One region of the Streptomyces sp. NPDC005898 genome, then DNA from elsewhere that is predicted to be linked to it. Evidence: riboswitches for the same ligand, from Rfam matches in the RefSeq annotation. Region 1 holds a riboswitch; each other region holds the start of a gene.
The links. A riboswitch is a leader RNA that binds a small molecule or an ion and turns the genes downstream of it on or off. The one in region 1 is predicted to bind cobalamin.
Positions count from the first base shown of each region.

Region 2: linked by a shared signal. The riboswitch ahead of cobN (cobaltochelatase subunit CobN) and the one ahead of ABZ385_RS13050 (ABC transporter substrate-binding protein) in region 1 are both predicted to bind cobalamin.
Region 3: linked by a shared signal. The riboswitch ahead of ABZ385_RS14925 (ribonucleoside-diphosphate reductase subunit alpha) and the one ahead of ABZ385_RS13050 (ABC transporter substrate-binding protein) in region 1 are both predicted to bind cobalamin.
Region 4: linked by a shared signal. The riboswitch ahead of ABZ385_RS05245 (energy-coupling factor ABC transporter permease) and the one ahead of ABZ385_RS13050 (ABC transporter substrate-binding protein) in region 1 are both predicted to bind cobalamin.

Region 1 is NZ_JBEXWC010000007.1:256,387-263,673, reverse strand. Features, by position in the region: gene ABZ385_RS13080 (ArsC/Spx/MgsR family protein) at 89-457, opposite strand; gene ABZ385_RS13075 (hypothetical protein) at 621-923, shown strand; gene ABZ385_RS13070 (alpha/beta fold hydrolase) at 1,077-2,165, shown strand; gene ABZ385_RS13065 (HAD family hydrolase) at 2,248-3,381, opposite strand; gene ABZ385_RS13060 (helix-turn-helix domain-containing protein) at 3,653-4,513, shown strand; gene ABZ385_RS13055 (VOC family protein) at 4,519-5,043, shown strand; cobalamin riboswitch at 5,051-5,236, shown strand; gene ABZ385_RS13050 (ABC transporter substrate-binding protein) at 5,350-6,345, shown strand; gene ABZ385_RS13045 (iron chelate uptake ABC transporter family permease subunit) at 6,342-7,287, shown strand, end outside.
Region 2 is NZ_JBEXWC010000006.1:65,329-72,615, reverse strand. Features, by position in the region: gene ABZ385_RS10785 (cobalt-precorrin-5B (C(1))-methyltransferase) at 1-972, opposite strand, end outside; gene ABZ385_RS10780 (cobalt-precorrin-6A reductase) at 990-1,757, shown strand; gene cobJ (precorrin-3B C(17)-methyltransferase) at 1,948-3,408, opposite strand; gene ABZ385_RS10770 (precorrin-8X methylmutase) at 3,477-4,103, opposite strand; gene ABZ385_RS10765 (cobalamin biosynthesis protein CobG) at 4,115-5,782, opposite strand; cobalamin riboswitch at 5,915-6,034, shown strand; gene cobN (cobaltochelatase subunit CobN) at 6,072-7,287, shown strand, end outside.
Region 3 is NZ_JBEXWC010000009.1:58,003-65,289, forward strand. Features, by position in the region: gene ABZ385_RS14915 (cytochrome P450) at 1-775, shown strand, start outside; gene ABZ385_RS14920 (ribonucleotide-diphosphate reductase subunit beta) at 841-1,863, opposite strand; gene ABZ385_RS14925 (ribonucleoside-diphosphate reductase subunit alpha) at 1,863-4,286, opposite strand; cobalamin riboswitch at 4,419-4,555, opposite strand; gene ABZ385_RS14930 (GNAT family N-acetyltransferase) at 4,605-5,108, opposite strand; gene mctP (monocarboxylate uptake permease MctP) at 5,212-6,837, opposite strand; gene ABZ385_RS14940 (DUF3311 domain-containing protein) at 6,834-7,088, opposite strand; gene ABZ385_RS14945 (YbdD/YjiX family protein) at 7,199-7,287, opposite strand, start outside.
Region 4 is NZ_JBEXWC010000003.1:8,408-15,694, forward strand. Features, by position in the region: gene ABZ385_RS05230 (ATP-binding cassette domain-containing protein) at 1-754, opposite strand, end outside; gene cbiQ (cobalt ECF transporter T component CbiQ) at 751-1,500, opposite strand; gene ABZ385_RS05240 (energy-coupling factor ABC transporter substrate-binding protein) at 1,507-1,881, opposite strand; gene ABZ385_RS05245 (energy-coupling factor ABC transporter permease) at 1,881-2,645, opposite strand; cobalamin riboswitch at 2,675-2,859, opposite strand; gene ABZ385_RS05250 (polyprenyl synthetase) at 3,125-3,403, shown strand; gene ABZ385_RS05255 (polyprenyl synthetase family protein) at 3,393-4,448, shown strand; gene ABZ385_RS05260 (oxygenase MpaB family protein) at 4,549-5,709, shown strand; gene ABZ385_RS05265 (STAS domain-containing protein) at 5,729-6,055, opposite strand; gene ABZ385_RS05270 (SpoIIE family protein phosphatase) at 6,057-7,287, opposite strand, start outside.

The sequences.
Region 1 (7,287 bases):
CGCCACCCGCGCGCTCGCGGGGGCCGGTCCGTATACGCTCCCGACCGGTTTCCGCGGGCTCGGAGGCGGCGGCGCCCGCTCCCGGGCGTCAGCGGGCGAGCGCGTCCCGCACGGCCTCCTCGGTCCGGGCGACCACCGCCGTGCCGTCGTCGGCGGTGATGATGGGCCGCTGGATCAGCTTCGGGTGCTCGGCGAGGGTCTTGATCCAGCGGGCGCGGGCCGAGGCGTCACGGGGCCAGGCCTCGCGGTCGGTGAGGTCAAGGTCCTTGGCGGCCTGCTCCTGGGTCCGCGTGATGTCCCAGGGTTCGAGGCCGAGGCGTTCGAGGACGGCACGGATCTCGTCCTCGCTCGGCACGTCGTCGAGGTAGCGGCGCACGGTGTAGTCGGCGCCCTCCGCGTCGAGCAGCGTCAGGGCGCTCCGGCACTTCGAACAGGCGGGGTTGATCCAGATCTCCATGCCCACACGCTACCCCCCGAACCACCCGCCCCAGGCCCGTGCGGCACGGCCTTGTTCGAATGCCTCAAAGCCCGTCTGGCCAGCGGCGATTGTCAGTGCCGGGCGGTAGAATCAACGTAGTGTTCGAGGGCGCCCGACGGGGGGTCCCGACCGCGACAGGAGGATGCCCGTGCCCGCTGCCGCACCGACGAAGAAGCGTGTTTCCCGACCCGTACTGATCGACCTGCCGTACGCCCCGCTGGAGAAGAAGGCGCTGCCCGCCGGCCGCCCCCGCGAGTGGTACGTCCACCACAACCGCCGTCTGAAGGCCATGCGCCTGGCGATCGCCCTGCTCGACTCGGGCGTCCATCTGCCGAACCAGGCGAGGAACACCACGATCAGGAGCATGGCGGAGCAGGTCGGGATCCACCCGCCCTCCGACATCACCTGCCACATGGTGCGCGCGTTGATGCGCTACAGCCGCTGAGCGAGCGGCCGCGCAGCGCCGGCCGACCAAATGCGGGGCGCACGGCGGGAGTTGCCCGCCGCGCGCCCCGTCCCGTCGTGGCTCCGTCCCGGCGTGCCCCGTTTCGGCGCGGGGCCCGTGCGGTCATGTGTGCGATGGGACATGCTGGGCCCCATGACCCAGCCGGAACCCGTCGCCGCGCTGCCCCTCGTGACGACCGCCGAACTCCCGGACGGCACCTGCCTTCCGGTGCGCGGCCTGCGCGCCCCCGCGCCGGAACGTTTCCTGCCGTCCGGCTCGGGGCCGGCGCCGGGCCCGCCCCCGGCTCCCGTGGTGCTCGTCCTGCCGGCCATGGGCACCCCCGCCCGCTTCTACCGCCGCTTCGCGCGTCAGCTGCACGACGAGGGGCTGACCGCGCTCACCGCCGACCTGCGCGGTCAGGGCGAGGCGACCTCGCGCGCCACCGGCCGCGCGGCGGGCGACCACGGCTACCGGGCGATCGTCGAGGAGGACCTGCCGGCCGTCCTCGCCGCGATCCGCGCCGAGCTGGGCCCCGAGCCGCCCCTGTACCTCCTCGGCCACAGCCTCGGGGGGCAACTCGCGTTGGTGTACGCGTCATTGGCGAGGAAGGCCGTCGGCGCAGGGGGCTCGGAGTTCGGGGGCTCGGGCGTCGGGGGCCCGGACTTGAGGGACGCCGGTGTCGGGGGATCGGGCGTAGGGGGCTCCGGCGTAGGGGGTTCCGGTTTTTGGGGCCCCGGCGTCGACGGAGTGGTGATCGTCGCCACCGGCTCGGTCTGGTTCCGCGCGTTCGGCGCCCTGCGCGGCCCCGGCCTGCTCCTGACCCAACTGCTGATCACCGCCACGGCGGCCGTGCTCGGCCGCTGGCCCGGCACCCGGCTCGGCTTCGGCGGCGACCAGCCGAGGGGCGTCATGCGCGACTGGGCGCGCCAGGTGCGTACGGGGCGCTACCGCGCCAGGGGCTCCGCGCTCGACTACGAGACGGCGCTCGGCACCCTGGATCTGCCCGTGCTCGCCGTCTCCGTCGAGCGCGACGCCTACGCCCCCGTCGGCGCCCTCGACCACCTGCTCGCCAAGACCCCGCGGGCGCGCCTGACCCGCCACCACCTGACCGCGCGGGAGACCGGCACCCGGCTCGACCACTTCGCCTGGGCCCGGGCGGGCGGCGCGCTCGCCAAGCGGGTGGCGGCCTGGGCGACCGCCGACGGGCGCCGGGCGGGGGGATGCCGGGCCGGGGAGTCATGAGCGGTGCGCCCATGACCCGTACGGCCGTGACCCGTACGGCCGTGACCCCGTACCCCCGCGGTCGACGTGGTCGTGCGGCGTGTCAGCCGATCTGCTCCGGTGTGACCGTCAGCCACCGCTTGTCCGCGGTCACCTTCTGGCCCAACTCCCGCTGGCGCCGCGCGTTCTCCTCCTTCATACCGTCGAGCTGCTTCATGTACGCGTCCTTGCGGTTGACCCACACCCGTACGCCGCCGTGCTCCACGTCCGCGGAGTGGAACAGCATCGGGCCGTCGCTGACCGGGGTGTCCCCGGCCACCAGGACCGGCTTCCGCCACTCGTCGATGTAGGTGTTGATCGCCGCGGGCTTGCCCTCGAACCAGGTCAGCGGCGCCCACAGGTTCGGCGTCAGCTCGCGCCCGGCGAGCCGCGCCCGCTCCTTCTCGCCGAAGCGGCCCTCGGCGATCTCCTTGCGGGAGGTGGTGACGTCACCGGTCCCGCGGTCCTTGAGCTGGAGCGAGACGCCGATGACGTTCTGCGGCCGCACGCCGTAGCCGTACTTCGGGTCCGCGAGGACCATGCGCACCAGGTCCTCGGCCGCCGCGCTGACGACGTACACCTCGATGCCGTGCGCCCGCAGCGTCCGGTAGAGCTGCCGCATGCCCGGGGAGAACTCCGGCGGCTTCACCTCGGTCCGCGTCGGCTTCCCGCCCTCGTAGTACTCGGCGGGGATCGGCTTGCCGTACGCCAGCAGCTCGTCGACGTACTTCTTGAGTTCCCTCAGCGTGAATCCGGAGAAGATCTGCGCGGCCCAGGGGTAGCAGACCTGGTCGTCCACCTCGCACAGCCGGTTGTAGTAGCTGTAGAGGCTCTCCTTGTGCCCGGCCTTGTCCTTGAAGGGGATGACCTTCAGGGACGGGTCCATGGTCTCGCGGGTCAGGACGCCCTTCATCTCCAGGAAGGGCAGCAGCGACTCCTCCAGGTCGTTGCGGTACGTCGTGTTGTCCGCGTCGAAGACGGCGTACGCGCCCTTGTGGTCGTTCGCGGCGATGACCTCGCCGAGCCGCTTCGCGACCGGCTTCGGCCAGTGCGACAGCTCGCGGGCGGTGGCCGCCGAGGTGTCGGCGGCGCTCGCCTGGTCCGTCGGCCACAGCGCGCTGCCCGCGAGGACGGCGGCGGCCAGCGCGCCCATGGCGCCGATGAGGGCCGGCCTGCTCTTCACCCGTACTGCTGCCATGTCTCTGCGTCCCTGCCGTTCCCTGAGAGCGGTGTGCGCCCCGTTCGGAGCGGCGCGCAACTCTATGGGCCCCCGGGGGCCGATTCCCATGATCGACGTCACCGGGCGGCGGCGGCATGGGGGGAGGCGGAGGCGGGTAGGGGAGAGGGACGCCGGACCCGGGGGAGGGCGGGCGCCGGCGGTGACGGCGTTGGGCCAGCGGGGACGGCGGGGGCCGCCGCGGGCGGCTGGGGCCGCCGCGGGGAGCGGTCGCATCGCCCATACTGGCCGCATGGGCTCCCGTGAGTTCGTCAGGGCCGTCCCCCGGCTCGACGGCATGGTCGTCTCCGCGGTCGGCTACCGCACCGCGGGACAGCGCCCCGCCCTGCACCGGGGCCTGCCCTCGCCCCACCTGACGGTGATCTTCTCGCTGGACGGCGCCATCGCCGGCGGCGACACCCCCGACCGGGCGACCGGCCCGGACGCCACCCGCACCGACATCGTCGTGGGCGGCCTGCACCAGAGCCCCGTGTACGTCGTCCAGCCCGAGCACGAGGCGGGCATCCAGCTCGCCGTGCACCCGCTGGCGGCCCGCGCCCTCCTCGGCCTGCCCGCCGGAGCGCTGACCGGACAGTCCGTCGTCGCCGGCACCGACGTGTTCGGCGAGCGCGCCGGCGACCTCCGCGAGCGGCTGTGCGAGCTGGACCGCTGGGAGGACCGCTTCGCCGCCCTCTCCGCCTACCTGCGCCGGCGCGCGGCCACGGACCGTACCGCCGGGACCGTACGTCCCGAGGTCGCCGAGGCCTGGGCCCGGCTGGCCCGGCACCGCGGCGCGGACACGCTGGGCGCCCTGTCCCGGCACGTCGCGCTCAGCGAACGCCGCCTGACCGCGCTCTTTCGCGCCGAGACCGGGCTGAGCCCCAAGCAGGCCGCCCGCCTGATGCGCTTCCAGCACGCGAAGGACGCCGTGGTCCGCGCCGTCGCGGCGGGCGGCCCGCCGAACCTCGCCCGGGTCGCGGCCGACACCGGCTACTGCGACCACTCCCACCTCGTACGCGACTTCCGCCGGTACACGGGGACGAGCCCCACCGGCTGGCTCGCCGAAGAGTGCCGGAACATCCAAGCCGAGGCGCACGGCGAGGGCGAAGAGTGAGGGACATGACCAACACCACACCGAACCCCGCACCGTCCCCCGCCTCCAACGCACCCGCCTCCAGCGCGCCCACCCCCGGCGCGCCCGCCTCCAGCGCACCCACCCCCGGCGCGCCCGCGCCCGGCGCGCCCGCCCCCACCATCTGGCCGGGCCTCCAGGCCGAGGACGCCCCCGCGCTGATCGACTTCCTCGTCGGCACCGTCGGCTTCCTGCGCACGGCCGTCCACGAGGACGGCGGCCGCGTCGTGCACGCCCAGCTCGACTGGCCCGAGGGCGGCGGCGTCATGCTCGGCTCCCACGACCCCGCCACCGAGGGCACCTGCGGCACACCCGGCACCGCGAGCGCCTACGTCGTCACCGACCGGGTGGAGGACCTGTACCGCCGGCTCACCGAGGCGGGCGTGCGGGTCATCGCCGAGATCGAGGACAAACCGTACGGCGGCCGAGAGTTCGCCGTCGCGGACCCGGAGGGAAACCACTGGTCCTTCGGCTCCTACCGGGGCGAGCCGAGGCCCGGACCGACCCCGTGAGCACGCGTGATAACTTGCGCAAGCCAGTCAAACCCACACCTGGGCCAGGGAATCCGGTGCGAATCCGGAACTGACGCGCAGCGGTGAGGGGGACGGGCGGGGCCACGGCCACTGGGCGTCTCACGACGCCCGGGAAGGCGCCCCGCCCGGTTGATCCCGAGTCCGAAGACCTGCTGGCGCCTTCGCCCGCACACCGGGCGGCGAAGGTCGTGACGCAGACCAGGCTCCGCGTATGAGCCGTGACACTCAAGGGATCGCGTGTCCTCGAAAGCCCGTACATCCGTCCTGCGCCGTGCCGCACTCCTCATGGCCGGCACGCTCGCGCTCAGCGCCTGCGGCGGCGGCTCGGCGCCGGAGCCCGCGGGCAAGGGCGCCGACGGCTACCCCGTCACCGTCGCCTCATGCGGCAAGGACGTGCGGGTCACGGCCCCGCCCCAGCGCGCCGTCTCGCTCGACCAGGGCTCCACGGAGATCCTGCTCTCCCTCGGGCTCGCCGACCGCATGGCCGGCACCGGCACCTGGACCGACCCGGTCGCGAAGAACCTGGCGAAGGACAACGCGAAGGTGGAGCGGCTCGCCGACCGCTACCCCTCCCTGGAGAAGGTCCTCGCCAAGGAACCGGACTTCGTCAGCGCCTCCTTCCTCTACACCGTCGGCAAGGGCGGCGTCGCCGACCGCGCGAAGTTCACCGACCTCGGCGTGCCCGTCTACGTCTCGCCCACCGACTGCGCGGGCAAGGACAACGACGGCGGCGGCGACGGCAAACGCGTGCGGACCCTCACCATGGACACCGTCTACGGCGAGATCCGCGACCTGGCGAAGGTGTTCGGCGTGCGCCAGCGCGGCGAGCGGCTGATCGCCGACCTGAAGGGCCGCGTCACGAAGGCCACGAAGGACGTCGAGGCGTCCGACGCGACGATCCTGTACTGGTTCGCCAACTCCGACGCCCCGTACATGGCGGGCTGCTGCGGCGCGCCCGGCATCATCACCCGCGAACTCGGCGCGAAGAACGCCTTCCACGACACCCGCGAGGAGTGGCCCCAGATCAACTGGGAGACCGTCGCCGACCGCGACCCCGACGTCCTCGTCCTCGGCGACCTCACCCGCAGGTCGCAGTCGGCCGAGAGCGCCGAGGCGAAGATCAGGTTCCTGGAGACCAACCCGGCGACCAAGAACCTGACCGCCGTCAGGAAGAAACGGTACGTCCGGCTCAGCGGCCAGGCCATGAACCCCACGATCCGCACCGTCGACGGCATCGAGCAAGTGGCGGCCGGGCTGCGGAAGTTCGGGCTCACCACATGAGCGTGGCCGCACCCGCCCGGCAGGGGCTGCTGTGGCTGGCCGCGTGCGCGGCGCTCGCGCTGTCCGTGGCGCTCGCCGTCACCATCGGCCCCGCCGACATCTCCGTGCCCGACGTGTGGTCGGTGCTCGCCGCGCACCTCGGCTGGGGCGAGTCGCGCCTCACCCCCCTCAGGGACGGCATCGTCTGGAACCTGCGGATGCCCCGCACCCTGCTCGCCGCCGTCTGCGGCGCGGGCCTCGCGGTGTGCGGGGCGGTCATGCAGTCCCTGCTCCGCAACCCCCTCGCGGACCCCTTCGTGCTCGGGGTGTCGTCCGGGGCGTCCACGGGGGCCGTCGCGGTCGTCGTCCTCGGGGTGGGCGGGGGAGCGGTGTCCATCTCGGCGGGGGCCTTCGCGGGCGCGCTCCTGTCCTTCGCGCTCGTCCTGCTCCTGAGCCACACGCTGGGCGGGACGACGGACCGGGTGGTGCTGTCCGGCGTGGCCGCGCTGCAGCTCTTCTCCGCCCTGACGTCGTTCGTCGTCCTCACGGCGGGCGACGCGGAGACCACCAGGGGCGTGCTGTTCTGGCTGCTGGGCTCGCTCAGCGGGGCGGGCTGGACGGACGTGTGGCTGTGCGGCGCCGTCCTCGCCGTGGCGCTGGTCGTCTGCCTCGGCCACGCCCGTACGCTCGACGCCTTCGCGTTCGGCCAGGAGGCGGCGGCGACGCTGGGCGTGCACGTGGCGCGCACCCGGCTCGTGCTGCTCTGCGTGACGGCGCTGCTGACCGCCGCGCTGGTCAGCTCGGCGGGCGCCATCGGCTTCGTGGGCCTGGTCCTGCCGCACGCGGCCCGCGCGTTCGCCGGCGCCGGCCACGCCCGCCTGCTGCCGGTCACGGCACTGGCCGGGGCGCTCTTCCTGATCTGGGTGGACACGCTGGCCCGCACGGCCCTGGACCCCCAGGAGG
Region 2 (7,287 bases), on a different contig from region 1:
CGCGAGGAAGCCCTTGTCGACCTGGGAGCGCGCCGAGTGGAGGTCCAGGTGGCCCGCCGCCAGTTTGGACAGTTTGGCGAAGCCGCCGCAGATGGTGAGGCGCTCCACGGGGTGACGGCGCACGTACTTCAGGACGGCCCCGGCGAAGTCCCCCATGTCGAGCAGCGCGTCCTCCGGGAGGCCGTGCTCCGCGACGACCGTCTTCTCGGACGTCGAACCGGTACACCCCGCGAGGTGCGTGCGCCCGGCCGCCCGCGCCACGTCCACGCCGCGCCGGATGGAGTCGATCCACGCCGAGCAGGAGTAGGGCACGACAATGCCGGTCGTACCGAGGATGGACAGGCCGCCGAGGATGCCGAGACGCGGGTTCCAGGTGGAGCGGGCGATCTCCTCGCCGTGGTCGACGGAGATCGTGATCTCCACGTCCGCCGTGGTCCCGGCGCGCTCGGCCACCAGAGTCACGTGGTCGCGCATCAGCTGCCGGGGCACGGGGTTGATCGCGGGCTCGCCCACGTCGAGCGGCAGACCGGGGCGGGTGACCGTGCCGACGCCCGGGCCCGCCTTGAAGACGACGCCGGAGCCGGGCGGCAGCCTGCGCACCGTGGCCCGGACGAGCGCGCCGTGCGTGACGTCCGGGTCGTCGCCGGCGTCCTTGACGATGCCCGCCATGGCGTACGTGTCCGTGCGCTCCTCGGCGGCGAGCGCGAAGGCGGGCGTCTGGCCCTTGGGCAGCGTGATCGTCACCGGGTCGGGGAAGTCGCCGGTGAGCAGCGCCGTGTACGCGGCCGTGGTCGCCGCCGTCGCACAGGCGCCGGTCGTCCAGCCGGACCGCAGACCGGTGTGCTTGAGTTGGGCGCCGCGCCCGCCTTTCGCCGCGCCCGGCTCGTCGGACCCGCTCGGCCCACCTGCCTGACCCGGCTCGCTCGGCCGGCTCTGCCCACTTGGCCTACTTGGCCCACTTAGCTCACTCATGAAGGAAACCGAACTCCGTGCACGTACTGATTCTGGGGGGAACGACCGAGGCCCGTCGCCTGGCGGAGCTGCTCGCGGACGAGGCGGGGCTGCGGGTGACCAGTTCCCTCGCGGGGCGGGTCGCCGCGCCCCGGCTGCCGCCCGGCGAGGTCCGCGTCGGCGGGTTCGGCGGGGCCGAAGGGATGGCCGCGTGGCTGCGGGAGCACCGCGTGGACGCGCTCATCGACGCCACCCATCCTTTCGCCGGGACGATCTCGTTCAACGCGGCGGAGGCCGCCGCCACGGCCCATGTTCCCCTGCTCGCCCTGCGCAGGCCCGGCTGGGTCGCCGGTGAGGGCGACGACTGGCATCCGGTCGGCTCCCTGGAGCAGGCGGCGCGGGTGCTTCCGGCCCTTGGTGAGCGGGTGTTCCTCACCACCGGGCGGATGGGCCTCGCCGCGTTCGCCGGGGACCCGGAGCTGGACGGTCTCTGGTTCCTCGTACGATCCGTCGACGCGCCGGAGCCGCCGTTCCCCGCCCGGATGGAGGTCCTCCTGGACCGGGGTCCGTTCACGCTCGACGGCGAGCGCGAGCTGCTGCGCGCGCACCGGATCGACGTCCTCGTGACGAAGGACAGCGGGGGTGCGGCGACGGCGCCCAAGCTTGTCGCTGCGCGCGAGGCGGGGGTTCCGGTGGTGGTGGTCCGGCGTCCCGTCGCGCCCGCCTCGGCCGAGGTGGTCGCCACGCCTCGGGAGGCGGTGGCCTGGCTCCTCCTCCAGCGGGAACGCGCCTCGGGCCGTCGTTGACCCGCCGGCCGGCGGGGGCTGGCCGCGCAGTTCCCCGCGCCCCTTAAGGGGCGCCCACCTCGAAACCCCCCGCGGGCGCGTCGTGGCTGAGCGCGCCGTTCCCCGCGCCCCTTGAGGGGCGCCCACCTCGGTCCTTGGACAGCTGCGCGGGGAACTTCGTGGGCGGCTCTCAGCCGGCCGTAGGGGCTTCTCAGTCCCCCTCCGGGTACCTCCTCGGGGTCCAGACGATCTCGTCGGCCGCGCCTCGCCGGGTCCACCGTGTCTGCGAGGAGCCGATGATCAGCAGCGTCCGCATGTCCACCTCGGTCGGATCGAGGTCCCCGAGGCGCACCACCCGTACCGACTCCTCCGGGCCTCCGACGTCCCGGCCGAGGACGACCGGCGTATCGGGCGTCCGGTGTTCCAGGAGCAGTTCCCGCGCCTTGCCCACCTGCCAGGTGCGGCTGCGCGAGCCGGGGTTGTAGAGGGCGAGGACCAGATCCGCGGCGGCCGCGGCGGCCAGGCGTTCCGCGATGACCTCCCACGGCTTGAGCCGGTCGGAGAGGGAGATCGTGGCGTAGTCGTGGCCGAGGGGAGCGCCCGCGCGCGCGGCGGCGGCGTTCGCGGCGGTCACCCCCGGCAGCACCCGCACCGCGATGTCCTCGTACGCGTCCTGCGAGGCGGCCTCCAGGACGGCCGTGGCCATCGCGAAGACGCCGGGGTCGCCGCCCGAGACGACGGCGACGCGCCGCCCGCGCCGCGCCAGCTCCAGGGCGAACTCGGCGCGTTCGGACTCCACCCGGTTGTCGGAGCCGTGCCGCTGCTGCCCGGGGCGGCGCGGCACGCGGTCGATGTACGTGGTGTAGCCGACGAGGTCGTCGGCGGCGGCGAGCGCGCCGCGCGTCTCGGGGGTGAGCCAGAGGGGACCCGCGGGGCCGGTGCCGACCACGACGACCTCCCCGCGGCGGTCCGCGACGGGCTCCGGCCCGGGGCCGCCCGTGAGCGGCGCCACCCGGCTCGGCAGCACCGCCACCGAGAAGTAGGGCACGGACTCGGGGTCCACGTCGGCGAGGCGGCCGGTGCGCTCGCCGTCCATGGTGGCGCGCTCGACGTAGCGGGCCTCGTCGAGGCGGCCGGCCCGCTCCAGGGCGCCGCGCACCCTGCCGAACGTGCGGCCGAGCTTCATGACGACCGCCGAGTCCGTCGACGCGAGGCGGGCGGCCAGCTCCTCCTCGGGGAGGGTGCCGGGCAGGATCGTCAGGACCTCCTCGGCCTCCACGAGGGGTTCGCCGAGGCGGGCGGCGGCGGCGCTGACCGACGTCACACCGGGGATGACCTCGGTGTCGTAGCGGTGCGCGAGCCGCTTGTGCATGTGCTGGTAGGAGCCGTAGAAGAGCGGGTCGCCCTCGGCGAGGACGGCGACGGTGCGCCCGGCGTCCAGGTGCGCGGCGAGGCGCGCGGCGGCCTCTTCGTAGAAGTCGTCCAGGGCACCGCGGTAGCCGCCGGGGTGGTCGGTGGTCTCCGTGGTGACGGGGTAGACCAGCGGCTCCTCGATGTGGTCGGCGCGCAGGTGCTTCTCGGCGATCCGGCGGGCGATGGAGCGGCCGTGCCGGGCCGAGTGGTAGGCGATCACGTCGGCGGCGGCGATGACCTCGACGGCGCGCACCGTCATCAGGGAGGGGTCGCCGGGGCCGAGGCCGACGCCGTACAGCTTGCCCTTGGGGGTCCGGGTCTCGGTGTTCACTCCGCCTCGCTCGCAATCGCGTTGATCGCGGCGGCGGCCATCGCGCTGCCGCCCCGGCGGCCGCGTACGACCAGGTACTCCAGCCCGAGGCGATTGGCGGCGAGGGCGTCCTTGGACTCGGCGGCGCCGACGAAGCCGACCGGTATGCCGAGGACCGCGGCCGGGCGCGGGGCGCCCGCCTCGATCATCTCCAGGAGGCGGAAGAGCGCGGTGGGCGCGTTGCCGATGGCGACGACGGAGCCTTCGAGGCGGTCGCGCCACAGCTCCATGGCGGCCGCGCTGCGGGTGGTGGAGAGCTGCGCCGCGAGGTCGGGGACCGCGGGGTCGGTGAGGGTGCAGATCACGTCGTTGTCGGCGGGCAGCCGCTTGCGCGTGACGCCGCTCGCGACCATGTTCGCGTCGCACAGGATCGGCGCGCCCTCGCGCAGCGCCTTGCGGGCGTCGGCCACCACCCGCGGGCTGAAGGCGAGGTCGCGGACGAGGTCGACCATCCCGCAGGCGTGGATCATCCGCACCGCGACCTGGCTGACGTCGGCGGGCAGACCGGCGAGGTCCGCTTCCGCGCGGATGGTGGCAAAGGACTCGCGGTAGATCGCCGCGCCGTCCTTCTCGTAGTCGAACACTGTGCTCTCGCTCATCTCGTGGCCGTTGTGGTGGTGGTTGCGGATGTCGTACGTGCTGTCGTGACCGTCTCGGTCAATGTCCTGCCGCTCACGGGTGCCGTCGTGCCGGCGGTGCGCACGCTCACCTCGTAGCGCCCCTCTCCGGTGGCGAGTACGTCCACCCAGTCGCCGCGCGGATGTCCGCACCGGCGCTCGCAGCCGGACCAGTGGACGGGCAGGCCCCCGGCGCCGGGGACGGCGTCCGCGCGGACGTCGGCGAGGGACTTGGCGCAGCCGGGGCGTCCGGTGCAGGCGCCGACGCCGAGCCAGGGCGAGCGGGGGTCGGTGAGGAAACCGGCGTCGGCCAGCGCGCGCAGCCGCTCGCGCGCGGCGGCCTCGTCCGCGAAGCCCGGGACGACGAAGCCGCGCCACGGGGTGACCCGGATCTCCCCACCGGGCGCGGGGAGCAGGACCCGCCACTGCGCGGCGCTCACCCGGCCCAGCCGGGCACTCACCACGACCGCGTACCCCAGGCCGGCGTCACCGATGACGCCGGGGACGGGCGGGGCGGCGGCCGCCGGGGCGCTGTGCGCGGGGGTTGGGTCGGGCGGCGCGGAGATCGGCTCCGCCGGTCCGGGGGCCGGGTCGGTCGGCGCGAGGGGCGGGTTGGTCGGCGCGGGGGCCGGATCGGAGATCGGCGTGGCCGGCTCGGAAGCCTGCTCGGCCGGCCCGGAGACCGGCACCGTCGGCCCAGAGACAGGGGCAGGCACGGGCACAGGCACAGGGACGGACGGTGCGGACGCCCCAGGCGCCACAGACGCCGCAGACGGCGCGGACGCCCCAAGCGCCACAGACGCCACAGACGCCACAGAAGCCGCAGGCGCCGCAGAAGCCGGCCCGGCCGGCCCGGTCGGCGTTCGGGCGACGGAGGCGCACCCGCTCGGCGAGGCGTCCGGCGTCACGGGCTCTGTCGTGAGGCCCGCCGCCGCCAACGCCTCCGCCAGGTTCACGCCCCGCCCGGCCGGCAGTTCCGTCACCCGCCACGCGCCGTTGCCCGCCTCGCGGGCCGCGGCGAGGAAGGCACCGGCCGCGGCGAGGGCGGCGCGCGGCGCGTCGGGGCCCGGGAGCCGCCGGACGCCGGCCCCGACCCGTATCTGCGCCGTACCGCCCGATTCTGCGATCAAGGTCACATCGCCGCCCAGTCCGGCGACGTCCCCGCGCCCGTCGTCGAGGACGAAGAGGAAGCGGCCGGAAAGCGCTGTCGTCCAGTCCTGCCCGCACAGGAGCCGGTCCAGCTCGCGGGCCCACAACTGCACGTCGGCGTGGCCGAGTCGGTCCAGTCCCGCCGACGGGGAGGCCACGATGTTCCGGACGCGCTCGTGGCGTTCGGAGGGCAGCAGGCCGGCGTCCGCGAGGAGCGCGGAGAGTTCGCCGCCGCAGCTCTCGCCGAGGCCGCGCAGCTCGATGTTGCCGCGCGAGGTGACGCTGAGGTTCCCGTCCGCGAGACGCTCAGCCGCGTCGGCCAGCGCCAGCGCCTGACACACCGTCAAGAGCCCTGCGGGCACCCGGAGTCGGGCCAGCGCGCCGTCGTCGGCGCGGTGCAGACGCAGGGCCCCGGGGCAGGCGTCGCCCCGGTCGCGTATCCGGTCACGTATGGGGGATTCGCCCTGGTTCATGGAAGGTGCTCGGCTGGGCGGCATGGCGGCGAGCATACCCACGCCGATCCGGCCGGTCGCCTCCCGAGACGGGCCGTCCCGGCAGGCGGCCGCCCCACCGGCGGCGGGCAGGACTTACTATGCAGGCGGCGGCCCGCCAGGTCCGCCGACGCCAGCGACGGCGTGGGTCCACCAGGACCCGAGGGAGGAAGGCCGGTGCGAATCCGGCGCGGTCCCGCCACTGTGAGCCCCACCGAGGTGGGGCGAGCCAGGAACTCCTGCCGTCCATACGACCACCCGGGGCGCGGACACCCCGAGGAAGGCCTGCGCCCGCATGCTTCTGCTGCTGTCGACCTCCGACACCGACCTGCTCAGCGCCCGTGCGGCGGGGGGTCCGGTCGACTACCGGTTCGCCAACCCCTCCCGCCTGGACCTCGCCGAGCTGCCCTCGCTCCTGGAGGGCGCCGACCTCGTCGTCGTACGCCTCCTCGGCGGTGTCCGCGCCTGGCAGGACGGGCTGGACCAGCTCATCGCCAGCGGCCTGCCGGTGGTCGTGCTCACCGGCGAACAGGCACCCGACGCCCAACTCATGGCCTCCTCGACGGTGCCCGTCGGCATCGCGGCCGAGGCCCACGCCTACCTCGCGCACGGCGGCCCGGCGAACCTGGAGCAGCTGGCCCGCTTCCTCTCCGACACCGTGCTGCTCACCGGCCACGGCTTCGACCCGCCGGCGCCCGCGCCGTCCTGGGGCCCGCTGGAGCGCGCCGCCCGCGACATCGAGGGCCCCACGGTCGCGGTGCTGTACTACCGCGCCCACCACATGAGCGGCAACACCGCGTTCATCAACGACCTGTGCGGCGCCATCGAGGACGCCGGCGCCCGCCCGATGCCGCTGTACGTGGCCTCGCTGCGCGCCCCCGAGCCCGAGCTGATCGACGCGCTGCGCCCCGCCGACGCCATCGTCACGACGGTCCTCGCCGCCGGTGGCACCAAGCCCGCCGAGGCCTCCGCGGGCGGTGACGACGAGTCGTGGGACGCGGGCGCGCTGACCGGGCTCGACGTGCCGATCCTCCAGGCCCTGTGCCTGACCGGGTCGCGTTCGGCCTGGGAGGAGAACGACGAGGGCGTCTCTCCGCTCGACGCCGCGAGCCAGATCGCGGTGCCGGAGTTCGACGGGCGCCTCATCACCGTGCCGTTCTCGTTCAAGGAGATCGACGAGGACGGGCTCCCCGCCTATGTCGCCGACGCCGAGCGGGCGACCCGGGTCGCCGGGATCGCCGTGCGCCACGCGCGCCTGAGGCACATCCCGGCCGCCGACAAGCGCCTCGCGCTGGTGCTCTCCGCGTACCCGACCAAGCACTCGCGGATCGGCAACGCGGTCGGCCTGGACACCCCCGCCTCCGCGGTCGCGCTGCTGCGCAGGCTGCGCGCCGAGGGCTACGACTTCGGCCCCGAGGCCGACATCCCCGGCCTCGTCTCGGGCGACGGCGACGAGCTGATCCGCGCGCTGATCGACGCGGGCGGCCACGACCAGGAGTGGCTCACCGAGG
Region 3 (7,287 bases), on a different contig from region 1:
CTACCGCGTGCCGACACCCGCCAACCGGCGCTTCGAGAACGCGCTGGCCGATCTGCACGCGCTGGTCGACGAGATCGTCCGGGAGCGCCGCACGGCCGGCCCCGGCGGCCCGCAGGACCTGCTCGCGGAATTGCTGCGGGCCAGGGACGATTCGGGGGAGCCGCTGACCGATCAGGAGATCCACGATCACGTGGTTTCCCTCGTCGTCGCCGGAGCGGAGAATGTCGCGTCCACACTGGCGTGGACGTTCCATCTGCTCGCCGAACACCCGGAGCAGGAAAGGCGGTTGGTTGAAGAAGTAAATTCCGTGGCGGGGGATCGCGCGATCACATTCGCCGATCTGGGATCCCTGCCGCACCTGCGCAATGTCATCACCGAGGCGATGCGCATACGCCCGGCCGCCTGGATATTCACGCGCCGGTCCGTGACCGAGGCCGAGCTGGGCGGCTATCGCATTCCCGCCGGCGCGGACATCGTCTACAGCGTGTACGCGATGCAGCGCGACCCGCGTTCCTTCGAGCGGCACCTGGAGTTCGACCCGGACCGCTGGCTCCCCGAACGCGCACAGGACGTACCGGAGTTCGCGATGATGCCGTTCAGTGTCGGCAACCGGAAGTGCCCCGGGGACCACTTCAGCCTGGCCGAACTGGCCCTGATCCTGGGCACGGTGGTGCCGAGGTGGCACCTGGCGCCGGTCGCGGAGACCGACACGGGCACGCGGGTCGGCATCACCCTGCACCCCAAGCGGCTCGTCCTGCGCGCCGAGCCGCGCTGAGCCACCGTGTGGGCCCGCCCCGCCCCCCGTGACGGGGCGGGCCCACACGTGCGTGGCAGCCGCCCCTAGAACTCGTCGTCGAAGGAGACCGAACCCTCGACCGCGACCTGGTACGCCGACGGGCGCCGCTCGAAGAAGTTGGTCAGCTCCTGCACGCCTTGCAGCTCCATGAAGGAGAACGGGTTCTGCGAGCCGTAGACCGGCGCGAAGCCGAGGCGCTGGAGGCGCTGGTCGGCGACGCACTCCAGGTAGGCGCGCATCGAGTCGGTGTTCATGCCCGGCAGACCCTCGCCGCACAGATCGCGGGCGAACTGCAGCTCCGCCTCGACGGCCTCCTTCAGCATGTCCGTGACCTGCGTCCGGAGCGCGTCGTCGAACAGCTCGGGCTCCTCCTTGCGCACCGTGTCCACCACGTCGAAGGCGAAGCTCATGTGCATCGTCTCGTCGCGGAACACCCAGTTCGTGCCGGTCGCCAGGCCGTGCAGCAGACCGCGGCTGCGGAACCAGTAGACGTAGGCGAAGGCACCGTAGAAGAACAGGCCCTCGATGCACGCGGCGAAGCAGATGAGGTTGAGCAGGAAGCGGCGGCGGTCGGCCTGCGTCTCCAGCCGGTCCAGCTTCTCGACCGAGTCCATCCACTTGAAGCAGAACTGCGCCTTCTCGCGGATCGAGGGGATCTCCTCGACCGCGTCGAACGCGGCCGCCCGGTCCTGCGGATCGGGCAGGTACGTGTCGAGCAGCGTCAGATAGAACTGGACGTGCACGGCCTCCTCGAACAGCTGACGGCTCAGGTACAGCCGCGCCTCGGGGGAGTTGATGTGCTTGTAGAGCGTCAGCACGAGGTTGTTGGAGACGATCGAGTCGCCGGTCGCGAAGAACGCGACGAGGCGGCCGATCAGGTGCTGCTCCTCGGGCGTCATCTTCGCCAGGTCGGCGACGTCCGAGTGCAGGTCGACCTCCTCCACCGTCCAGGTGTTCTTGATCGCGTCCCGGTAGCGCTCGTAGAAGTCCGGGTAGCGCATGGGGCGCAGGGTCAGCTCGAAGCCCGGGTCGAGGAGGTTCTTCTCGCTGTTCGTCGTGGTGCTCATTACTGGCAGGCCTCGCAGGACTCGGGGTTTTCCAGGGAGCAGGCGACGGCCTCCTCGGCCGTGACCTGCGCGGGGACGGGGGCGGTGGTGGCGGCGCCGGAGCCGGCCGCGCGGGCGATGCGGGTGGCGGGGCGCGAGCGCAGGTAGTACGTGGTCTTCAGACCCCGCTGCCAGGCGTAGGCGTACATCGAGGAGAGCTTGCCGATGGTCGGCGTCTCCAGGAAGAGGTTGAGCGACTGCGCCTGGTCGAGGAACGGGGTGCGCGCGGCGGCCATGTCGATCAGACCGCGCTGCGGGATCTCCCACGCGGTGCGGTACAGCGCGCGGACGTCCTCGGGGATCCAGCCGAAGCCCTGCACCGAGCCGTTGGCCTCGCGCAGCGCCTCGCGGGTCTGCGCGTCCCACACGCCGAGCCGCTTCAGCTCCTGCACGAGGTAGGCGTTGACCTGGAGGAACTCCCCGCTGAGCGTCTCGCGCTTGAAGAGGTTGGAGACCTGCGGCTCGATGCACTCGTACACGCCCGCGATGGAGGCGATGGTGGCGGTCGGCGCGATGGCCAGCAGCAGCGAGTTGCGCATGCCGGTCTCGGCGATACGTTCCCGCAGCGCCGCCCACCGCTCCGGCCAGGTCAGCTCGACGCCGTAGTGGTCCGGGTGCAGCACGCCCCGCGCGGTGCGGGTCTTCTCCCAGGCGGGGAGCGGGCCGTTGCGGACGGCGAGGTCGGCGGAGGCCTCGTACGCGGCGAGCATGATCCGCTCGGCGATGCGGGTGGAGAGGGCACGCGCCTCGGGGGAGTCGAAGGGCAGTTTCAGCCGGAAGAAGACGTCCTGGAGGCCCATCGCGCCGAGACCCACCGGGCGCCACTTGGCGTTGGAGCGCCCCGCCTGCTCGGTCGGGTAGAAGTTGATGTCCACGACGCGGTCGAGGAAGGTGACGGCGGTGCGGACGGTCTCGTCGAGGCGCTCCCAGTCGATGTCGCCGCTCGCCGCGTCCACGAAGGCGCCGAGGTTCACCGAGCCGAGGTTGCACACGGCCGTCTCGCCGTCGTCCGTGACCTCCAGGATCTCCGTGCAGAGGTTGGAGGAGTGCACGGTGTGGCCGGGCTCCGCCGTCTGGTTGGCGGTGCGGTTGGCGGCGTCCTTGAACGTCATCCAGCCGTTGCCGGTCTGCGCGAGGGTGCGCATCATGCGGCCGTACAGATCGCGGGCCGGGATGGTCTTCTTCGCGAGCCCGGCGGCCTCGGCCTCGCGGTAGGCGGCGTCGAACTCCTCGCCCCACAGGTCGACCAGCTCGGGCACGTCGGCCGGGGAGAACAGCGACCAGTCCTGGTCGGCGGCGACCCGGCGCATGAACTCGTCCGGGATCCAGTGCGCGAGGTTGAGGTTGTGCGTGCGGCGCGCGTCCTCACCGGTGTTGTCGCGCAGCTCCAGGAACTCCTCGATGTCGGAGTGCCACGTCTCCAGGTAGACCGCGGCGGCCCCCTTGCGCCGGCCGCCCTGGTTCACGGCGGCGACCGAGGCGTCCAGGGTCTTCAGGAACGGCACGATGCCGTTGGAGTGCCCGTTCGTGCCGCGGATCAGCGAACCCCGGGAACGGATGCGGGAGTACGAGAGTCCGATGCCGCCCGCGTGCTTGGAGAGCCGCGCGACCTGGTGGTAGCGGTCGTAGATGGAGTCCAGCTCGTCCAGCGGGGAGTCGAGGAGGTAGCAGGAGGACATCTGCGGGTGGCGGGTGCCGGAGTTGAAGAGCGTCGGCGAGGACGGCAGATAGTCCAGGCGGCTCATCAGGCGGTACAGCGCGGCGACCTCGTCCAGCGCCCGCTCGCTGCCGTCCTCCGCCAGGCCGCTCGCCACGCGCAGCATGAAGTGCTGCGGGGTCTCGATGACCTGCCGGGTGATCGGGTGGCGCAGCAGATAGCGGCTGTGCAGGGTGCGCAGGCCGAAGTACTCGAAGCGGAAGTCGGCGCCGTCGGCGAGCGCGCCCTCCACCAAAGCGTCGAGCCGGGCCGCGTGCGCCGTCACGAAGGACGCCGTGCGGTCGGCGATCAGGCCCTCGCGGTGGCCGACCGCGACGGAGTCGGTGAAGGAGCGCACGCCCTGCGTCGCCGCCTCCTCGCGGATGCCGATCGACAGGAGCCGGGCCGCCAGCTTGGAGTACGCCGGGTCCTCGGAGATGAGCCCCGCGGCCGCCTCGGTGGCCAGCTCCCGCAGCTCGGCCTCGTCGGCCCGCGCCGAGCGGCCGCGCAGCGCGGCGGCGGCCACCCGGCCGGGGTCGGCGTCGGGCAGGTCGGCGGTGAGGTCGGTCAGGGTGCGCAGCAGCGCGGTCCCCGGCCCGTCGGTTCCTTCGGCGTCCTGAAGGGTCGGCACCGAAGGCGTCGAAGGCGTCGACGGCGCTGACGCGGGTTCGGCAGGCGCGATGGTCACGTGGGGGCACTCCCTCGCTCGGCTCTGGGCCAGGGGGGAGGGATGGGCGCACACGGGCGCACCCGGGCAGGGCGGCGTACCGCGTCCACCGGCCCACTCCACGAGGCCCGGACGGTCGGCACCCGGACCGGACGGTACGGGTGCGCTGCCGGCAGGTCCTCGGACTCCGCGTACGCCGAATGCGTACACATGCACCGTTGCGGGACAGTTCCGGACTTGCACCGGATTCCCCTGCGGCGACAGCGAGCACGAGCATACATCTTGTGCCGGGCCCTGGAGGCGGGCCCACATCTTGTGTCGGCTCGCGGGGTGCGGTGCCTACAGCGTCAGCATGTACGCCAGCAGCGGCACCGTCTCGATGGGCCTCCAGTCGCGCTCGGGCGTGCGCCGGAAGCCCAGGCGCTCGTACAGCCGGTGGGCGGTGCGCATCGACGTCTGGGTGGACAGGACGAGCCCGGTGCGGCCCGCGTCCCGGGAGCGCCGCACGCACTCCCGTACGAGCGTCTCGCCGACGCCCCTGCCACGGGCCTCGGGGGAGACGGCCAGCATGCGGATCTCGGCCTCGCCGGTGCGGGCGATGTCGGCCATCGGGCCGCCGGACGGCACGTAGGTGACGCAGCCGAGCGCCTTGCCGTCCGCCGCGGCCACCAGGACCTCGGCCGCGGCCGCGCGCGCCGCCACGTCGCGCAGCACCGCGAGGTAGGGGTCGTCCGCCCCGAAGTCCAGGTGGCCGTCGGCGAGATAGGCCTGTGCGGTGAGGGCGCCGAGCGCCTCGTACTCGTCGGGGTGCGCGGGTCTGATCGTGAGGGCGGTGATGTCCATGCGGCGCAGTGTGCAACACGGGCACGGCGAAGGGCCGCCGATTTTCCGGCGGCCCTTCGTCACGGGTCGTCGGTCACGGCGGCCCTGTGTCACGGGGTCGTGCTCAGTGCGCGGCGCCCGCGGTCGCCGGCGGCAGCTCCTCGACGACGCCGGGGTCGCCCGCGTCCGCGGTGTAGTCCTCGGGGGAGGTCTCGTCGATGCCGTCGGGGGCCTTCAGCGCCCGCATGGCGAAGGTGAGGACCACCGTCACGACCACGTTCAGGACGAACGCGGTGAGGCCGATGTAGCCGATCTCGCCGATGCCCGGGATCGAGTCGGACGAACCGCCGAAGTGCTTCTGCGTCGGCGAGGCGACTCCGTACGCGGCCAGCGTGCCGTAGACCATGCCGACCGCCCAGCCCGCGAGCAGCGCCCAGCGGTGGAACCAGCGGGTGAACAGGCCGCCGACCAGCGCGGGCATGGTCTGGAGGATCCAGATGCCGCCCAGGAGCTGGAAGTTGATCGCGACCGTCTTGTCCATGGTGAGGACGAAGACCAGCGCGCCCACCTTCACCAGCAGCGAGACCAGCTTGGAGACCTTGGTCTCCTGCTCGGGCGTCGCGTCGGGCTTGAGGAAGTCCTTGTAGATGTTGCGGGTGAAGAGGTTCGCGGCCGCGATCGACATGATGGCCGCGGGGACCAGCGCGCCGATGCCGATGGCCGCGAAGGCCACGCCCGTGAACCAGTCGGGGAACATGGTCTCGAAGAGCTGGGGGATCGCCAGCTGGCCGTTGTCCACCTTGATCCCGGCCGCGATCGCCATGAAGCCGAGCAGGGCGAGCAGGCCGAGCATCAGCGAGTACAGCGGCAGGATGGTGGTGTTGCGCCGGATCACGTCGCGGCTCTTGGAGGAGAGCGTCGCGGTGATCGAGTGCGGGTACATGAACAGCGCGAGGGCCGAGCCGAGCGCGAGCGTCGCGTACGTCCACTGGCCGGCCTCGGCGGGCGCGAGCGCGCCGCGCGGCTTGCCGGTCGCCGGGTTGGTCTGCGCGAAGGCGTCACCGGCCTTGGCGAAGATGTCGTCGAAGCCGCCGAGCTTGATCGGGATGTAGATGATCGCGACGACGATGACGAGGTAGATCAGACCGTCCTTCACGAACGCGATCAGCGCGGGTGCGCGCAGCCCCGAGGAGTAGGTGTACGCGGCGAGCACCGCGAAGGCGATCAGCAGCGGCAGGTCCTTGACGAACCAGTTGGTGTCCGGCCCGCCGCCGACGCCCATGACGTCCAGGACGGCCTGGATGCCGACCAGTTGGAGCGCGATGTAGGGCATCGTGGCGAGGATGCCGGTGACCGCGACGGCCAGCGAGAGCCCCTTGGAGCCGAACCGTCCGCGCACGAAGTCGGAGGTCGTCACGTAGCCGTGCTTGTGCGAGACCGACCACAGGCGCGGCAGGAAGGTGAAGATCAGCGGATAGACGAGGATCGTGTACGGCACCGCGAAGAAGCCGGCCGCGCCCGCCGCGTAGATCGCCGCGGGGACGGCGACGAAGGTGTACGCGGTGTAGAGGTCGCCGCCGAGCAGGAACCACGTCACCCAGGTGCCGAACGACCGGCCGCCGAGGCCCCATTCGTCGAGGCTCTGGTTCTCGGCCCTGCGCCAGCGGGCGGCGAGGAAGCCCATGACCGTGACCGCGACGAAGAAGAAGATGAAGACGGCGAGCGCGACGCCGTTGACCCCGTCCTTCATGACCGCCCACCTTCCTTGCGGGCGCGCTGGTCGCGCTGCCACAGCTTGTACGCGGTCATCGTGAGCAGGGTGGAGATGATCACCCAGAGCATCTGGTACCAGTAGAAGAACGGGATGCCGATGAAGGTCGGTTCGACCTTCGCGTATGAACTCACCCAGAGCATTGCCACGAAGGGCGCGACAAGGCAGGCTGCGATGACCACGCGGACCGGTGTGACCACCGGTCTGTTCACTTCAGGCGCATCTGACATGTCGCGGCTCCGTTCCCTCACTTATCCCATGCTTAACGTGCGGGAAATCTAAGCCACAGTCTCGCTGTATGGAACCCCTGTCCGGATAACGGACTGGTCGACGTGCCTGCTCAGCAGCAGCGGAACCCCTGCCGGGGGTCCGACTCCTGGCGGTCCGTCCGCATGCGCTCGAACGCGCGGCGGCTGGGCACCGGCGCGG
Region 4 (7,287 bases), on a different contig from region 1:
GCAGCAGCTCCGCGACGGCGATGCCCCACGGCAGGCGCAGCCCGGCCTGGGCCAGCAGGTCCCGGCGGGCCAGCATCTCCGCCACCGGGCCGGTGCGTACCCCCGAGGGCGTCAGCAGTGCCGCGTCGTCCGCCCAGCGCAGGGCCAGGTCCACGTCGTGGGTGGCCATGACCACGGTGGTCCCGGTGTCCCGCAGGCCCTGGAGGGTGGCGAGCAGGCGCTCCTGGCCGTCGGGGTCCAGGCCCGCCGTCGGTTCGTCGAGGATCAGCAGGCGGGGGCGCATCGCCACGGCGCCCGCGATCGCGGTCCGTTTGCGCTGGCCGTAGGAGAGGAGATGGGTGGGGCGGTCGGCCAGGGCGCTGATGTCCAGGGCCGCGAGCGCCTCGGCGACGCGTGCGCGGACCTCGGTGTCGGGCAGGCCGAGGTTCAGCGGCCCGAAGGACACGTCCTGTTCGACCGAGGCGGCGAACAGCTGGTCGTCCGGGTCCTGGACGACCAGCTGAACGGTGGTCCGCAACCGCGTCAGGCCCTTGCGGTCGTACGTGACCGGGGTGCCGTCGGCCGTCAGGTGACCGGTGTCCGGTCGCAGGCCGCCGCTCAGCAGCCGCATGAGGGTCGTCTTGCCGCTGCCGTTGCGCCCGAGCAGCACGAGTGCCCTGCCCTCGGTGACGTCGAAGTCCAGGTCGCTGAGGACGGCCGGCCCGTCCTCGTACGCGTAGGAGGCGCCGCGCAGCACCAGCAGGGGCTCGCTCATCCAAGAAGCCTTTCCATGACGAAGGTGAGGGCGGTCAGGGCCGCCAGGAGTGCCACGCCCGCTCCCACGAACCGCCGCGAGACGCGGGCCTCGGGCACCAGCACCCGCAAGGTGCCGTCGTAGCCGCGTCCGGCGAGTCCGCCGTGCAGCCGGCTCGCCCGGTCGAAGGCCCGCACGAAAGACGTGGCGCCCAGACCCGCGAGGGAGCGCCAGGTGGCGGCCCGTGTGGTGTGGCCGAGGCGTGCCGCCTGCGCCTGGCGGATGCGGGTCATGGCATCCAGGAGCAGGAAGCTCATCCGGTAGGTCACCAGGGCGACGTCCACGACGGGCGCCGGGATGCCCGCCTTGACCAGGCGGGGCAGCAGATCCGACATGGGGGTGGTGAAGGCGAACAGGAGCACGCCGAGCGAGGCCGCCGAGGTGCGCAGGAGCAGGCCCCCCGCCCGCGCGGGACCCGACTCCGCGAGGGTGACGAAGCCGTCCGGGCCGCCGAGCTGGACGAGCAGGGTCAGCGCTCCGGTGACGCAGAAGCCGAGCGGCACGCGGTAGGCGCGCCACAGTTTGCGCGGCGGCACACCCGCCGGGCCGAGCAGCAGGACGAGCGCGGTGGCCGCGACCAGGGCGGCGCCCGGCCAGGGCGGCAGGGAGATCGCGAGGAGGGTGAGGCCGAGCCCGAGCACGGCCTTGTCCACGGGGTGGCGGCGGCGCCAGCGACTGCTGTGCGCCGCCACGTCGATGGGCAGCACTGCCGGTCAGAGCTGCCCGGGCCCGGGCTCGGCGGCCTCGTCCCCCGGGGGCTGCCCGGCGCGCGCCTCCTGCGCCTGCCGGCGTTCGGCGCCCTGCCTGCGGCCCTTGCGCAGACCGAAGTAGTACGCGAGGACACCGGCGCCGAGGGCCGCCTGGAGGGCGAAGAGCGCGGATTCGATCTCGCCGGAGGGCGGCTCGTACAGGGGCGAGAACCACGGTTTGTAGTCCGGCTCGATCTCGGTGATCGCCGTCTCTGCCTGGGCGTCGGCACCGGTGAACGGTTCCTTTTTGTGGTCGCCGAGCCCGAGCGCCAGGGGCAGCACCGCGAGCGCCGCCACGACCACGAGCAGCAGGATGTTGATCTTCGTGTTCCGGCTCATCAGGCGCTGGCCTCCCTGTGCGTCTCCTGCGTCTCCTGCGTCTGCTGCTTCGCGGGGGTCTCCCCCATCGCGGAGGTCTCGTGCGGCATGGTGGGCCGCTTGCCCTGCGGCAGCACGCCGAGCCGCGCGAGTTCGCCCCGGCTGGACTGCACGAGCAGCCGCATGACCAGGACGGTGAGCAGGCCTTCGCTGACGGCGAGGGGGATCTGCGTGACGGCGAAGATCCCGCCGAACTTGCCCAGCGCGCCGAGGAAGCCGCTGCCGGGGTCCGGGAACGCCAGGGCCAGCTGGACGCTGGTGACGCAGTACGTGGACAGGTCGGCGACGAAGGCCCCGCAGAACACGGCGGCCATCAGCGGTACGTCGAACCGCCTGAGCAGCCGGTAGACGGCGTATCCGGCCCACGGCCCGACGATCGCCATGGAGAACACGTTGGCGCCCAGGGTGGTGAGCCCGCCGTGGGCGAGCAGCAGGGCCTGGAACAGCAGCGTGATGGTGCCGAGCACCGCCATGATCGGCGGCCGGAACAGGATCGCGCCCAGTCCGGTGCCCGTCGGATGCGAGCAACTGCCCGTCACGGACGGGATCTTCAGGGCGGAGAGAACAAAGGTGAAGGCCCCGGCGGCTCCCAGGAGCAGGGTGCTCTCGGGGTGTTCCTTGACCTCACGGGTCAGACGACGGACTCCGTGGACGACGAACGGCGCGGACGCTACGCCCCAGGCGATCGCGTGCGCCGGCGGGAGGAAACCCTCGGCTATGTGCATGGCTCAGCAGACCCTCTCCAGCACCTCGTGGATGGACAACGTGCCTTGGCCGGTCTCCTGGCTGACGGGTCGTACCGACCGGACTCCGCCTTCCCGGGCACGTGTGTGCCCAGTGGCTGCCGCGAGGGCTGGAGCCGGACTTCCCGATCACAGTGGCGAGGGCCGCACCGGCATCACACCGGATTTCCCGTTCACCAAGGCGTGGTGACATTAGTGCGCGACGGAGGGGCCTGACAACTTGCCCGGGCGATTCCGATCGTGGTCAGACGTACCCGGCACCCTGCGGGAACGGCCCCACGAGGGCTCCCGGTTCGCTCCAGCAACGCCCGTGCGGCGGGTCGGCAACACGAAGCGCGGCGTTCACTCGATCGTGAGTTCCGGCCGGGCCGCGCCCGGCGTGTGGTCATCCTGTGAGCGGCGACACGAGACGGCCGCCGGGCGGATGTGCCCCGGCGGAATGTGCTTCAGGGGGACATGTCATGACGCGGGAAGCGAGCCGCATCGTCGGCCTCGGTGAACGGGCGGTGCTGCTGGCGGCGGGGCTGGCCGACCTCGGGGTCAGCACGCTGGGCACGGCGGTGGGGACGGTACGAGGGCTGCTGCACCGCTCGGACGCGGCGGACCTGGCGGCGGACGCCGAGCACGATCTGCTGGCGCGCGGGCGCCTGGTGCGGGACCGGTACGCGGCGGTGCCTCCGGCCCACCTGGAGATCCTGGCCCGGCGCGCGCTGGCCCGGCGGGCCGCCGATGGCCTCTGACCTGTGGGAACCCGCACGGTTCAAGGACCGTGTCGACGCGGTGCTGCGTGCGTTCGTCGGCCAGGAGGCCGAACGCTTCGCGGACGTCGATCCGCTTCTCCATCCGGTGGCCGAGCAGCTGGAGGCGGCCGTCGCGGACGGCAAGCGGCTGCGGGCGGCCTTCTGCTACTGGGGCTGGCGCGGGGTGGGCCAGCCCGACAGTGACGCGCTGGTGCGGGCTGCGGCCTCGATGGAGCTGGTGCACGCCGCCGCGGTCGTGCACGACGACCTCATCGACGACAGCCCGTTGCGGCACGGCCGCCCCACCGCCCAGGTGGCCCTGCGGGACTGTGTGCCCGACCGTCCCCGCGCGTCGGCCGACGGCAGGTCGCTGGCGATGCTGGTGGGCGATCTGCTGATGGGGCTGGCCGGGCAGCTGTTCGCCGCCAGCGGTCTGCCCGCCGCCTATCTGGCCAGGGCCCGCCCCCTGTGGTCGGCGCTGGCCCGGGAGCTGATCGCGGGCGAGTGCCTGGAGATCCTGCGCACCGGAGCCGACCCCGACACCACGGCCTCGCTGAAGGTGATCCGGTACAAGACCGCCAAGTACACCGTCGAGCAGCCCCTGTTGATCGGCGGGGCGCTGGCGGGTGCGGCCGGCCGGCTGCGTGCGGGCTATACCGCGTACGGCCTGCCGTTGGGCGAGGCGTTCCAGTTGCGCGACGACCTGCTCGGCCTGTTCGGCGACCCCGAGCACACCGGCAAGGCCAACGCCGACGACGTGCGCGGGCACCGGCCGACGGCCCTGCTGGCCGAGACCTGGCGCTTGGCCGGACCCGGTCAACGGGAGCAGCTGCGCGCCCTGCTGGGCCGGCCCGATTCGGACGCGGCGGATCTGGACACCGTACGCGAGGTGATGTGCGCGCTCGGGGCGCCCGACCGCGTCGAGGACATGATCTCCGTCCGGGTCGAGGAGGCCCTGGACGCCCTGCACGAGGCGGACCTGCCGACACCCGCCGCCAAGGCCTTGACCGACCTGGCGCACGCGGCGGCGGCCCGCCTGTCCTGAACCACGCGCGAGACGGCACCCACCGGCCGCGGTGGCCACCCGGTCCTCGGCCCCTCCCCCGAGGCCGTGGCCGTCACCTTGGAAGACGAGGAGCCCTGTCATGCTGTACACGGAGGCGTCGATGAACGCCTTGCGCGACCCCGGGGACGAACTGGCCGACGCCACCGTCGCCACGCTCTTCGAGCGCGGGGAGGTCGGCAAGTTCAACACGTTGATGCGGTACGTCTCCACCGCCGGGGCTCCCCTGCCGGACGGGCTGCCGCACGTCGCCAGGGAGTATCTGGCGGCCACCAGCCATCCCCCGTCGTGGGTGGACTGGGGCGAGATGGAGAAGGCCCGGTTGTTCTTCATCGACAACAACGTGCACATCTCCACGGCCCTGTCCTTCGCCTCCATGCCCGCCTGCTACGTCGTGCCGGTCGTGGCGAAGCTGCTGTCGACGACCCACGGACTGGCGTACCCCTCCAGGCGGATGGCGGAGACGGGCCAGTTCACCGTCTACCTGATGCGGCCCGACGCCTTCGAGGCGGGCAGCCGCTTCATCCCGGCCGCGCAGAAGGTCCGTCTGCTGCACGCCTCCATCCGGCATCACCTCAAGCGGGAGAACCGCTGGGACACCGAGGCGTTCGGGACGCCGATCTGCCAGGAGGACATGATCGGCGGGCAGATGTTCTTCTCGCTGCTCGTGCTGGACAGCCTGCACCGGCTGAACATCCATATGTCGACAGAGGGCGCCGAGGCGTACTACTACGCGTGGCGTGTGGTCGGGGCGATGCTCGGCATCGACCAGGACGCGGTCCCGAAGACGCTCGACGAGGCCCGCCAATTCCTCGACCTGTACATGATCCGTCACATGGGGCCCTCCGCGGAAGGCGTCCATCTGACCCGGCAGCTCATCGACCTGTACGAGGAGGTCGTGCCCGGCACCCTCTTCGACCCGATCGTCTCCGCCCTCATCCGCCATCTCGTCGGGGACACCTGCGCCGACTGGCTGGGCGTGCCGAGCACCGCGTGGGACACCGTGGTGAAGGCCGTGCCCCACCTGCTCGGGGTGCTGGAGACGATCGAGGACCGCTCGCCGCTGGGCGCCTGGGCGCTGGATCGCCTCGGCAGCCTCACCGCGGCCCTGGAGCTGTCCTCGCTCACCCGCGGGCGTGTCATGCACTACGCCATTCCGGAGGATCTCAGGAAGGAGTACGGCGTCTCCGCCACCGTGCCCCGTGCCGGCCGGTGGACCCCGCCGCCGTCCACGGTCTCCTGATCGGGCCCGGGGACGCGGCTCAGCCGGTGGTGCCGGAGCGGATGGCGAAGACCTGGTCCAGTCCGGCCACGGCGAGGATGCGCAGGGTGTTGGCCGGGACGTCGAGCAGCGTCAGTTCGGCGCCCGCCGCGTGGGCCCGCTGCCGGGCGGCGAGCAGGGCGGTGATGCCGCTGGAGTCGCAGAAGTCCAGGCCGGACAGGTCGATGACCAGGCTCTGGCCACTGCTCAGGACCAGGGTGTGGAGCTGCTCGCGCAGGTCCGCGGACTGCTCGTAGTCGAGCGCGCCGCTCACGTGCAGCACAGGACCGGATTCGGCGTCCTGGCGAGTGATGTTCAGTGGGCTCATCTCACTGCTTCGGTGTCGGACGGGCACTCGGGCGGGCGGGGACGCCGAGCGCGAGCAGGGCGGTGTCGTCGTCCAGACCCTGGCCGAAGCCCTCCAGCAGCTTGCTCAGGGAGGTGATCACCGCGTCGGCCGAGGTGGAGAGGGCGTCGTCGAAGAAGGCGCGCAGGGCGTCGTCGCCGAACATGCTCTCGCGGCTGCGTCCGGCGCGGGCCTCGGTGAGCCCGTCGGTGTAGAGCAGGATCGTGTCGCCGGGACCGAGCGTGGCCTCCGCCGTGGTGAAGGGCGCGTCCGGCAGGGCGCCCACGAGCAGGCCCCCCGGAGTGGGGACGTAGTCGGTGTTGCCTGCTGCTCTGACGACCAGCGCCGGCGGGTGGCCGCCGGAGGCGAGCCGGATGGTGGCGCGCTCCCCGTCCGGTTCGATGACGCCGAAGATGGCGGTGCAGTAGCGGGGGTCGCCCCCGGCGGTGTAGCGGTCGTGCAGGACGGCGTTCAAGGTGGCGAGCGCCACGGCGGGCTCGGGGTCGTGCAGGGCGGCGGCGCGCAGGGTGTAGCGGGTCAGCGAGGTGAGCGAGGCCGCCTGAGGGCCCTTGCCGCACACGTCGCCGAGGAAGAACGCCCACCGTCCCCCGCCCAGCGGGAACAGGTCGTAGAAGTCGCCGCCCAGGAGGTCCGGGGAGGCGGTGTGGTAGTAGACCGCCGTCTCGAGCCCGGGGACGTCGGGCAGCGTGTCGGGGACGAGGGTCTGCTGGAGGGCGGCGAGCGCGTCGGCCAGCCGTTCGCGGTCGGCCTCGGCCTGCCGGCGCGCCTGCTCGGCCTCCGCGCGCGACCGCTCGGCCTCGGCGTGCGCTTCCTCGGCCTCGGCCCGAGCCTGTTCGGCCTCCTGGCGCCGGCGCAGGAGTTCCTGCTCGTAGGCGCGCCGGTCGGAGGCGTCGAAGACGGTGGTACGGATCAGCAGCGGCTCGCCGTGGCTGCCGTACTTGACCAGGGAGGAGACCAGGACCGGCAGCCGGCGCCCGTCGGTGGCCTTCATCTCCAGCGCTATGCCGCCCAGCTCACCCTGCATGCGCAGCAGCGGGGCGAAGTGTGTCTCGTGATAGAGCTTCCCGCCGACGGTCAGGAGGTCGGCGAAGCGCATTTCGCCGACCACGGCGTCGCGCTCCATGCCGAGCCAGTCGAGCAGCGTCGAGTTGATCTTGGCGATGGTGCCGTCCATCAGCGTCGACAGGTAGCCG